2 regions of the Agrobacterium larrymoorei genome follow, and region 1 is predicted to be linked to the other one. Evidence: predicted binding sites of a transcription regulator. Region 1 holds the regulator's gene; the other holds the start of a gene.
The links. Region 1 encodes HrcA, which represses chaperone genes, less so after heat shock. Its sites were predicted from a motif close to GTTAGCACTCNCNNNNNGNGAGTGCTAAC; they were not measured.

Region 2: a site for HrcA is predicted at 2,848-2,876, ahead of groES (co-chaperone GroES). Genes of this name have one in related genera too.

The regions. Positions count from the first base shown of each region.
Region 1 covers NZ_CP039691.1:2,956,172-2,961,908, reverse strand. The annotation lists gene hemW (radical SAM family heme chaperone HemW) at 1-248, opposite strand, end outside; gene rdgB (RdgB/HAM1 family non-canonical purine NTP pyrophosphatase) at 257-901, opposite strand; gene rph (ribonuclease PH) at 912-1,628, opposite strand; gene hrcA (heat-inducible transcriptional repressor HrcA) at 1,791-2,882, shown strand; gene grpE (nucleotide exchange factor GrpE) at 3,006-3,641, shown strand; gene ptsN (PTS IIA-like nitrogen regulatory protein PtsN) at 3,729-4,190, opposite strand; gene hpf (ribosome hibernation-promoting factor, HPF/YfiA family) at 4,264-4,839, opposite strand; gene rpoN (RNA polymerase factor sigma-54) at 5,067-5,737, opposite strand, start outside.
Region 2 covers NZ_CP039691.1:2,543,455-2,549,191, forward strand. The annotation lists gene CFBP5473_RS12370 (bifunctional riboflavin kinase/FAD synthetase) at 1-473, opposite strand, end outside; gene CFBP5473_RS12375 (TIGR01459 family HAD-type hydrolase) at 497-1,345, opposite strand; gene chrA (chromate efflux transporter) at 1,437-2,765, opposite strand; gene groES (co-chaperone GroES) at 2,934-3,230, shown strand; gene groL (chaperonin GroEL) at 3,309-4,943, shown strand; gene CFBP5473_RS12395 (hypothetical protein) at 5,072-5,737, shown strand, end outside.

The DNA.
Region 1 (5,737 bases):
CTGGTCACGACTTTCGCGCCGCTTAAAGACCGCATCGTTTCCATCTCGCGCAGAAAGGCCGCGACGAAACGTTCCTGATCCACCGGTTGATGGCGGACGTGGCTGTTGAAATCGCAATAGGGGCATTTGGCCGCGCAAAAGGGCCAATGCACATAAATGCCAAAACCCGGATCGCCCGTATCCGGCAACAGGCCTGAATGTGCAGACGAGTGTGCGCCGGGCGCAGAAGGTAGGCCGCTCCCGGTCATCATGATACTCATGCTTCCAGGCAGGTTTCGACAAATGTCTTGAAAGCGCGTGCGCGGTGCGAAAGCGCGTCCGCATCGCCCGGCTTCCAGCCATGCTTTTCCTGCGCCGTCATCTCACCGAAGGTCGTCTCATAGCCTTCCGGCTGGAACACGGGATCGTAACCGAAGCCGCTGGCCCCACGCGGCGGCCATGCCACTGTGCCTTCGATCTCGCCACGGAAGAATTCCGTATGACCATCCGGCCATGCGAGGCAGAGGACACTGACGAAACGGCAGGTGCGATCTTTCGGATCGGTCGCGCCGCGCTCCTGAAGCGCATCTTCGACCTTCCTCATCGCCATGTCGAAATCACGGGTGCCATCTGCCGTCTCCGCCCAATTGGCGGTGTAGACGCCGGGTGCGCCGTCCAGCGCATCGATAACCAGACCGCTGTCGTCGGAAAGCGCAGGCAGGCCGGACGCCTTGGCCGAAGCCAGCGCCTTGATCGCCGCATTTTCCTCGAAGGTCGTGCCGGTTTCATCCGGCTCTTCGAAGTTCAACTCCGCAGCAGATTTGGCGGAGAAGCCGAAAGGGCCGATCAGATCGGCAATCTCGGCGATCTTGCCCTTGTTGTGGCTGGCCACGACGATGGTTCTGGTATCGAGCTTGCGCATGGTTTTATCCTCAGGCAATCGCCTGCTTCTGCATCTCGACAAGTTCCGAGCAGCCCGCCTTGGCAAGGCCGAGCAGCGTCAGGAATTCTTCTTCCGAGAAGGGCTTGCCTTCGGCAGTCCCCTGAATTTCAACGATACCGCCGGAGCCGGTCATGACGAAATTCGCATCCGTCTCGGCGGAAGAATCTTCCAGATAATCGAGATCGATCACCGGCTGGTTGGCGAAGATGCCGCAGGAGATGGCGGCGGTATGGTCTTTCAGAACCTTCTCCACCTTCAGCATGTTGCGGCTTTCCATCCACTTCAGGCAGTCGTGAAGGGCAATCCACGCGCCGGTGATGGAAGCGGTGCGGGTGCCGCCATCCGCCTGGATGACATCGCAGTCAATGCTGATCTGGCGCTCGCCGAGCGCCTGAAGGTCGACCACAGCGCGCAGCGACCGTCCGATGAGACGCTGGATTTCCTGCGTTCTGCCGCCCTGCTTGCCGGACGATGCCTCGCGCTTCATCCGCTCATGGGTGGAGCGCGGCAGCATGCCGTATTCGGCGGTGATCCAGCCCTTGCCGCTATTGCGCAGCCATGGCGGCGTCTTGTCTTCAAGGCTTGCGGTAACCAGCACATGCGTATCGCCGAACTTCACCAGACAGGAGCCTTCGGCATGTTTGGAAAAATTGCGCTCGAAGGAAACCTTGCGCATCTGGTCGGTTTTTCTGCCTGAAGGCCGCATCTCGTTCGTCTCCGTGTTTGTTCCTGCCTTCTAAGGTCCCGATGATGGTTTTGCAAAGGAAAAGCGGAACGAGCCGATGCCAAGGCGAATTTCCGTTTTTACTTGGTCGGGCGAATGTCTATATTCGACAAAGTAAAAACAGCTTCAGGAAGAACGGGCGGCATGGGCATCACTCCCCCCATTGGCAGAGAGCCAGGCGCATTACTGGATGATCGCTCGCGCGAGATATTCCGGCGCATCGTGGAAGGGTATCTGGAAACGGGCGAGCCGCTCGGTTCGCGCAGCCTTTCACGCCTGCTGCCCATGTCCCTCTCTCCCGCCTCCGTGCGCAACGTGATGAGCGATCTGGAAGAGCTGGGGCTCATCTATTCGCCACATGTCAGCGCCGGGCGCCTGCCGACGCAGACGGGCCTGCGTTTCTTCGTGGATGCCTTCATGCAGGTGGGCGAGCTACCGGAATCCGAACGCGCCAATATCGACCGGCATATCGGACCCATATCGGGCCGCGAACAATCTCTGGAAGGCCTGCTGAACGAGGCAAGCAGCATGCTTTCGGGCATGTCGCGCGGGGCAGGGCTGGTGCTGACAGCCAAGAACGACGCGGTTTTAAAGCATGTGGAATTCATTCGTCTGGAGCCCACAAAAGGGCTCGCCATTCTGGTGGGGGACCACAATCAGGTCGAAAACCGCATCATTGAATTGCCTGCGGGCATCACCTCGTCGCAGTTGACGGAAGCAGCGAATTTCATCAATGCGCATCTGGCGGGTCAGACGCTACCGGAACTGCGCAACCAGATTTCGCGGCAGAAGAATGAATTGCACACGGCGCTCAGCACGCTGGCACAGGATCTGGTGGAGCGGGGTCTGGCGGTCTGGTCCGGTGATAATGAAGAAGGCAAGCTCGGCCGCCTGATCGTGCGGGGCCGTTCCAACCTGCTCGAAGGGCTTGCTGGCGAAGAGGATATAGACCGCGTTCGGCTGCTCTTCGACGATCTGGAGCGCAAGGAAAACCTGATCGAAATTCTCAATCTGGCCGAAACGGGCTCTGGAGTCAGAATCTTCATCGGTTCGGAAAACAAGCTGTTTTCCCTGTCCGGTTCATCGCTGATCGTGGCGCCATATAAGGACGATGAGAATCGCGTCGTCGGCGCCGTCGGCGTCATCGGGCCGACGCGGCTCAACTATTCGCGCATCGTTCCCATGGTGGATTATACTGCGCAGATCATGGCGCGGCTCTCCGGCCAGCGCCGATAAGTCTTCGCCTGCAACCGAAAAATCGCTGCTTTTGCCTGCAAGCCTTGATTTTTGCTCGGCAAAGCTCGATATCGGGCGCAACCCTAATTGCCAAGCAATAATACATGTAATCTGGAGACAGTCATGACTGATGACACCAACAAAACCGGACCTGACGCGGGCGTTGCCGATGAGGCAGTCGAAGCTGCGACGGCGGAAAATGCGGTGCCTGAGCAGGCAGAACCCGATCCTGTGGATGTGCTGAAGGCGGAAAATGCCGATCTTCGCGACAAGTTTCTGCGCCTCGCTGCCGAAATGGACAATCTTCGCCGCCGCACGGAGCGTGATGTGAAGGATGCCAAGGCCTATTCCGTTGCAGGCTTCGCCCGCGACATGCTGGCCGTATCCGACAACCTTCGCCGCGCGCTGGAAACCATCCCGGAAGAGGTCAAGGCCACCGCTGAAGCCAACGTCAAGGGCCTGATCGAAGGCGTGGACATGACCGAGCGTTCCATGCTCTCGGCACTGGAACGTCACGGTGTTCGCAAGATCGATGCGGAAGGCCAGAAGTTCGACCCGAATTTCCATCAGGCCATGTTCGAAATTCCGAACACCGCCGTTCCGAACAACACGGTCGTCCAGGTCGTGCAGGCAGGCTTCACCATCGGTGACCGCGTTCTGCGGCCCGCCATGGTCGGCGTTGCCAAGGGTGGCCCCAAGGCGGAAGCGCCCGCAGGTGCCGAACCGGGCACCAGCAGCCTCAACGAAAAGGATGCCTGATTAATCGGGTGTCTCGTTATCTCCCAATAAGCAAAAGGCCCGGAAATCGATTTCCGGGCCTTTTGTTTGAATGGTACGTAAAACGCTTTAAGCGGCGTTCGCCTGTTCCTGATTGAGGAACGTGTAGATTGCCGTATCGGAATCGGTCGCACGAAGCTTGGCGACCAATTCGGGGTCACGCAGCACGCGGGCAATGCGCGAAAGCGCCTTGAGATGATCTGCGCCAGCGCCTTCCGGTGCAAGCAGAAGAAACACCAGATCGACCGGCTGGTCGTCCAGCGCTTCGAAATCGACAGGGGTTTCCAGGCGCGCAAAAACGCCTGTGATAGTGGAAATGCTGCTCAGCTTTCCGTGAGGAATGGCAATGCCGTGGCCGACGCCGGTGGAGCCGAGCCGTTCGCGCTGCAAGATGACGTCGAAAACTTCCCGTTCAGGCACCCCTGTAATGCGGGACGCCTTTGCTGCCAGTTCCTGGAGAAGCTGCTTCTTGGAATTGACTTTGAGGGCGGGAATAATCGCATCCTGTTGCAGCAAATCTGCCAATGCCATTCTCTTTTCCTTCATGCCATCGAGACGAACCGGAGGGTGCCTCGAGGGCACTCTCCGGGTCTTTTCAGACGTTTCAGTTCTTGATCGTCGCCGCGTCGATCCAGCCGATGTTTCCATCGTTGCGACGGTAGACGATGTTCAGTTCCTTCGAAGGGCTGCGAAACACCAGTACGGGCTCATCCGTCATATCGAGAGCCATGACTGCGCTTGCGACCGTCATCGTTCTTACCTGCTTGGAAGTTTCCGCCACGATGGTCGGGGCGAAATCTTCTGGCACTTCTTCATCCTCATCCGGGATGGCATCCATCACCGTATAGGCAAATTCTTCTTCGGCACCATTGGCGGAAGCGCCGTTATGGTGATCCTTCAGCTTGCGCTTGTAGCGACGCAGACGCTTTTCGATACGCTCCGCAGCGGCATCGAAACTTGCCTGTGGATCGTTTGCCTGACCGGCAGCATGCAAAACGATCCCGGTGTCGAGATGAATCTTGCAATCGGCGGCATAGCGCGGACCGGACTTCGCCACAGTCACTTGGCCAGAATACCCTCCATCGAAGTATTTGGTAACAGCCAGGCTGATATTGTCCTCGATCTTCTGACGGAAAGACTCGCCCACATCCATATGTTTACCAGATACACGCACACTCATGGAAATTTTCCTTTTTCAGTGATTTGCGTATACCAGCTTACGTCAAGCTGAGCGCGCATCCAAGCGTTTCGCGACCTCTTATCGGTCCCTTTGCGGCTTTACGCCTTCACGCCATGAACACAATTTCGCCGTCAGGCCCCCTGCCGTCTGTGCGGCGAGCTTCTAGCCCCGTCGGCATTAAGAGTCAATTATGAATATTAAGTATTTGGAAACTATTGAAAAAAGGCTCACACGGCCGCCACGCGGGCCTGCGCTTTTTTCTCTCTGCGGCGCTGAACGGAGGAGGGAATATTCATGGCTTCACGATATTTTGCGACGGTTCGCCGCGCCAGATCCACGCCATTTTTCTTCAGAATATCAACGATATCGTCATCGGAAAGCACCGCATCGGGTGCTTCCTGTGCGATCATGGTACGGATACGATGGCGCACTGCCTCCGCCGAGTGGTTGTCTCCCCCTTCGACTGAACCAATGGACACGCTGAAGAAGTATTTTAGTTCGAACACACCACGCGGCGTCAGCATATATTTTCGCGACGTCACACGGCTGACGGTGGATTCATGCATCTTGATCGCGTCGGCAACCTGCTTGAGATTGAGCGGGCGCAGATGGTCCACGCCATGGAGCAGGAAGGCATCCTGCTGGCGAACGATCTCGCTTGCCACCTTCATGATCGTTTTCGCCCGTTGATCGAGGCTGCGCGTCAGCCAGTTGGCCGTCTGCATACATTCGGAAAGAAATTCGCCATCTTCCCCCGCACGCGGCTTCAGCCTGGAAATCTCGGCGAAGTAGCTCTGGTTCACCAGAACGCGCGGTAGCGTTTCGGGATTAAGCTCCACCAGCCACCCGCCCTCAACGGAAGGGCGCACGACGATATCCGGCACGATGGTTTCGGATA
Region 2 (5,737 bases), 410 kb from region 1:
GCATCGACCAGCGTCACATCGAAACCGTGACGGCTGCCCGCCTCCATCAGAAACGCCGGACCGCCTTCGCGGCCTTTGCCGAAGTGGAAATCGAAGCCGGTCACCACGCCGCTTGCGCCCAGCCAATCCACCAGCACCGCCTTGACGAAATCTTCCGCAGAACGCTGCGAGAATTCCCTGTCGAAGGGATATTCGATGACGGACTGGAAGCCTTCCGCTTCCAGAAGCCTTGCCTTCAGCGGCGCGGGCGTCAAACGAAACACCGGCGCGTCGGGCTTGAACACCGTGCGCGGATGCGGCTCGAATGTGAGCACAAGCGCCGGGACGCCGCGCGATTTTGCCAATTCCAGCGCACGATCCAGCACGGCGCGGTGGCCGCGATGGACGCCATCGAAATTGCCGATGGCAACCACGCCGCCCTTCAACTGGGCGGGCAGCGGTTCTTTCATCTCGTTGCGGTGAAAAACGGTCATGATAGCCTCTAAGCCAGAAAACCTTAAGCTAGGCGGGGCATCCACCAGCCGGGCGCGGCATTCTGGCTCTTCAGATAGGTGTTCAGCAATGCCTCGTCAGTCTCGCCGTTCAGCGTATATTCCGCCGCATGGATGCCGCCGCTGATATAAAGCAGGTTGAGACCAGCGGAAATCGCGCCCTTCACATCGGTCGGCATGCCGTCGCCGATGGCGAGAATACGGTCCTGCTGCAGCTCGCCGCGCACTTCCTTTGCCGCGGCAAAGCAGGCCTCGTAAATCGGCGCGTGCGGCTTGCCAGCGATACGGATTTCGCCGCCGAGCTGTTCGAAATAAGCGGCCATCGCACCCGCGCATGGAATGATGCGCTCTCCGCGTTCCACCACCAGATCCGGGTTGGCGCAAATCATCGGCACGGAGCGGGCAACGAAGCCCTTCAACATTTCGGTGTAATCTTCCGGCGTTTCGGTTTCGTCATCGAAGAAACCGGTGCAGACCACCGCTTCTGCCTCCGTCTCGGAAACCACTTCGACATCCAGCCCGTCAAACAGCGGCAGGTCGCGTTCCGGCCCCAGCAGGAACACCGTTTTCGGCCCCTGCGCGATGAGATCACGCGTCACGTCGCCGGAAGTTACGATACGATCATAGGCCTCATCCGGCACGCCAAGCGCACGCAGCTGCGGGATGACGCCTTCCGACGGACGCGGAGAATTGGTGATAAGGACCACCGTTTTTCCAGCCTTGCGCGCCTCTGCCAAGGCAACGCCCGCCGCTGGAAACGCCGATACGCCATTGTGCAGCACGCCCCACACATCTGAGAGAATAACGTCGAATTGGTGGGTAATTTCGCCAAGGGTGGCAATGCGATGGGCCATTCAAAGCTTCCAGCTATTTCGTGATTGCAAGGTGTGACATCGCAAAGGGCGATGGCGATGGCAAGTGAAAAAGACAAATGATGGCCTTTGTTCAAGCGAGCCAGAGCCGCACGAGACCCGCCGCGATGCAAAGGCCCAGCACCGGCACCATGCCAAGCTTCAAGCGAAACAGCATAACTGCCGAGACGACGAAAAGGCCGAGTGATGCGAGATCGAGCGTCTGCCACTGCGGCAGCGAGATGCCCAGATTAATCGCAGGCAAAAGCTCGACGCGATCCACCTTGCCGAACAGCACATGCAGCCCGAACCAGACCGACAGATTGAGAATGACGCCGACCACCGCACCGGTGATGGCCGCAAGCGCACCGGACAAAGCCGCGTTGTTTCTCAGCCGCTCCACATAGGGTGCGCCGAGAAAAATGAAGATGAAGCTGGGAACGAAGGTGGCCCATGCGGCAATGCTTGCCCCCAGCACGCCCGCCAGCAGAGGCTCAAGACCGCCGGGGTGCCGGAATGCCGCCAGAAAGCCGATGTAGGAAAGCACTAGCACCAGCGGGCCGGGCGTCGCTTCGGCAAGGGCCAAGCCATCCAGCATCTCGGTTGCCGTCATCCAGCCATGGGTTTCCACCACCACCTGCGCGACATAGGCCAGCACGGCGTATGCGCCGCCGAAGGTGACGACCGCAAGCTTTGAGAAGAAGCCTTGCAGATCGACCAGCGTTTGCGGAGCAGCGAATAGCCAAGCCAACAGCAGGGGAATCTGCCAGATTGCGACACCGACAAGAGCGCCGCCGAGCCGCCTCTTCAAAGACAGCATTTTTGGCTGATCGTCAGCAACGGATGCTTCAGGCGTCTGCCTGCCCCTCGCCCTTAAAAAACCTGCGATACCTGCAACAAGAATGACCAGCGGAAACGGCACCGCGAAAAAGAATAGCGCCACAAAGGCCGCCGCCGCAACGCCGACGAGAAAGCGGCTGGTCAAAGCCCGTTTTGCCACGCGCAGCAATGCCTCGATGACGATGGCCAGCACACCCGCCTTCAGGCCGAACAGCAGCGCAGGCAGCCAGTGCGTATCCTGATAAAGCGAGTAAGCGGAAGCAAGCGCAACGATGACGAGGAAGCCGGGCAGGGTGAACAGCGTTCCGGCAATGATGCCACCGCGCCTGCCGTGCAGCAGCCAGCCCGCATAGGTCGCGAGCTGCTGCGCCTCCGGTCCCGGCAAAAGCATGCAGTAGTTCAGTGCATGCAGAAACCGTTCTTCGGAAAGCCAGCCTTTCTCATCCACGATCACACGGTGCATCATGCCGATCTGCCCGGCGGGTCCCCCGAAGCTCAACAGGCCGATGCGGGCAAAGACGAGCGTCAGTTCGGAAAGAGAAGGATCGGTGGATGAAGTTTCGGAACGCAAAAAATCTGTCATGCAATCGCAGTAACCATTTTACATGAAATTTTTCCGACAGGCCGTTCTTGACTCCGCCAGAGGGCCTGCTTATCTCCGTCTCGCTAGCACTCGGCAAATGAGAGTGCTAACATCCATCCAGGCGGGTCGTTTCGATCCGCAAGTGTCATTTGATCGAGGGAATAGACAATGGCAAGCACAACTTTCCGCCCACTTCATGACCGCGTCGTCGTTCGTCGCGTTGAGTCCGAAGCCAAGACCAAGGGCGGCATCATCATTCCAGACACCGCCAAGGAAAAGCCGCAGGAAGGCGAAATCGTCGCTGTTGGCTCCGGCGCACGTGACGAGTCCGGCAAGGTCGTCGCACTCGACGTCAAGGCTGGCGACCGCGTACTGTTCGGCAAGTGGTCCGGCACGGAAGTCAAGCTCGACGGCGAAGACCTTTTGATCATGAAGGAATCCGACATCATGGGTATCATCGGCTGATTTTCGGCTGAACCCGTCGCATCCTTTTAATTTCAAGCCGGACCCCGTTCCGGCCATTCGAAACCAGGAGTTTTGAAAATGGCAGCTAAAGAAGTAAAATTCGGCCGCAGCGCACGCGAAAAGATGCTGCGCGGCGTTGACGTTCTCGCAGACGCAGTAAAGGTAACGCTCGGCCCGAAGGGTCGTAACGTCGTTATCGACAAGTCCTTCGGCGCACCGCGCATCACAAAGGACGGCGTTTCCGTTGCCAAGGAAATCGAACTGGAAGACAAGTTCGAGAACATGGGCGCACAGCTCGTTCGCGAAGTTGCTTCCAAGACCAACGACATCGCTGGTGACGGCACGACCACGGCTACCGTTCTGGCGCAGGCTATCGTTCGCGAAGGTTCCAAGGCAGTTGCTGCCGGCATGAACCCGATGGACCTGAAGCGCGGTATCGACCTCGCTGTTGCAGAAGTCGTCAAGGACCTGCAGGCAAAGGCGAAGAAGATCAACACGTCCGAAGAAGTTGCACAGGTCGGCACGATCTCTGCAAACGGCGAGCGTCAGATCGGTCTCGACATTGCTGAAGCAATGCAGAAGGTTGGCAACGAAGGCGTTATCACCGTCGAAGAAGCCAAGACCGCTGAAACCGAACTCGAAGTCGTTGAAGGCATGCAGTTCGACCGCGGTTACCTGTCGCCTTACTTCGTGACGAACCCGGAAAAGATGATTGCGGACCTCGAAGACGCATACATCCTTCTCCACGAGAAGAAGCTTTCGAACCTTCAGGCCATGCTGCCAGTTCTCGAAGCTGTCGTTCAGACCGGCAAGCCGCTCGTCATCATCGCTGAAGACGTGGAAGGCGAAGCTCTTGCTACGCTCGTCGTCAACAAGCTGCGTGGCGGCCTCAAGATTGCTGCCGTCAAGGCTCCTGGCTTCGGCGACCGCCGCAAGGCCATGCTCGAAGACATCGCGATCCTGACCGGCGGTACGGTTATCTCCGAAGACCTCGGCATCAAGCTCGAAAACGTCACGCTCGACATGCTTGGCAAGGCGAAGAAGGTTTCGATCTCCAAGGAAAACACGACGATCGTTGACGGTTCGGGCCAGAAGTCCGACATCGAAGGCCGCGTCGCGCAGATCAAGGCCCAGATCGAAGAAACCTCTTCCGACTACGACCGCGAAAAGCTGCAGGAACGTCTTGCAAAGCTCGCTGGCGGCGTTGCCGTTATCCGCGTTGGCGGTTCGACGGAAGTCGAAGTGAAGGAAAAGAAGGACCGCATCGACGACGCTCTCAACGCGACGCGCGCTGCTGTTCAGGAAGGTATCGTACCGGGCGGCGGCGTTGCCCTGCTGCGTTCCTCCACGAAGATCACTGCCAAGGGTGAAAACGACGACCAGGAAGCTGGCATCAATATCATCCGCCGCGCTCTGCAGGCTCTGGTTCGCCAGATCGCAGACAACGCAGGTGACGAAGCTTCCATCGTTGTCGGCAAGATCCTCGAAAAGAACGAAGACAACTACGGCTACAACGCTCAGACGGGCGAGTATGGCGACCTGATTCAGCTCGGCATCGTCGACCCGGTCAAGGTTGTTCGCACGGCTCTGCAGAACGCAGCTTCGGTTGCTTCCCTGCTGATCACCACCGAAGCCATGATCGCCGAGCTGCCCAAGAAGGACGCTCCAATGCCTGCAATGCCAGGCGGCGGCATGGGCGGCATGGACTTCTAATCAGTCCATTCCGATTGGAACACGAAAGGGCGGTCTTCGGGCCGCCCTTTTTCGTTGTGGTAACTTTAAACACCCTATAGCGCATAGCGAGCTAAAATCAAAATACGCAACCAAAGGGTAAGCGCTACGTGTCGCAAATAGAGTCGGAAGCAATATATACTAAAGTCTCGCCGTCTTTTTTATATGGAAGATTGCTTCTGGTTTGTGCGGCGGTGTTGTTGTTTGCCACAGGATCATGCGCGTACGACATCATCAATCTGCCTACGCCAACTCCGTCAAACAACATCTATTTTGTTTCTACCTTGCTGTATTTCACGGTCTTCAGTTCCCAATCACTAATTCTTGTCATCTGCTTGAAGTACTTCGGTAAATTATTCGATGCTCCACCCGCTGGTCATGAGCAGCGGAAATGGGATTTCACGGACTGGGTTCTGAAAAACCCCTATGCTGCGGTCATTATTGGTCCGCTTGTATTTATCTCACCATTTCTCCTCATCTTCGGCCTTTCCGGTATTGTTTTTACCTTTGTTGTCGGGGTTGGATTTTACGTAACGCCTCGACTGTTGACGAGAGGTCCTATCGGTTACGCTCTATTTCTAGGAATATGGCTGGCTAGTGGATGGACGCTTTCGATACTCTTTTCCGGTGCACCCAACATAAAAGAGTGCGTGGGTGACAAGGCTGTCCCACTTCGATCTGGTGAGCTGGTGTCTTGCGAAACTTACATCGTCATTGAAAAAGCTAAGGGTTTGCTCATCGCATACAGCCAATCTTCTAGATTTGTACCGTTAAAG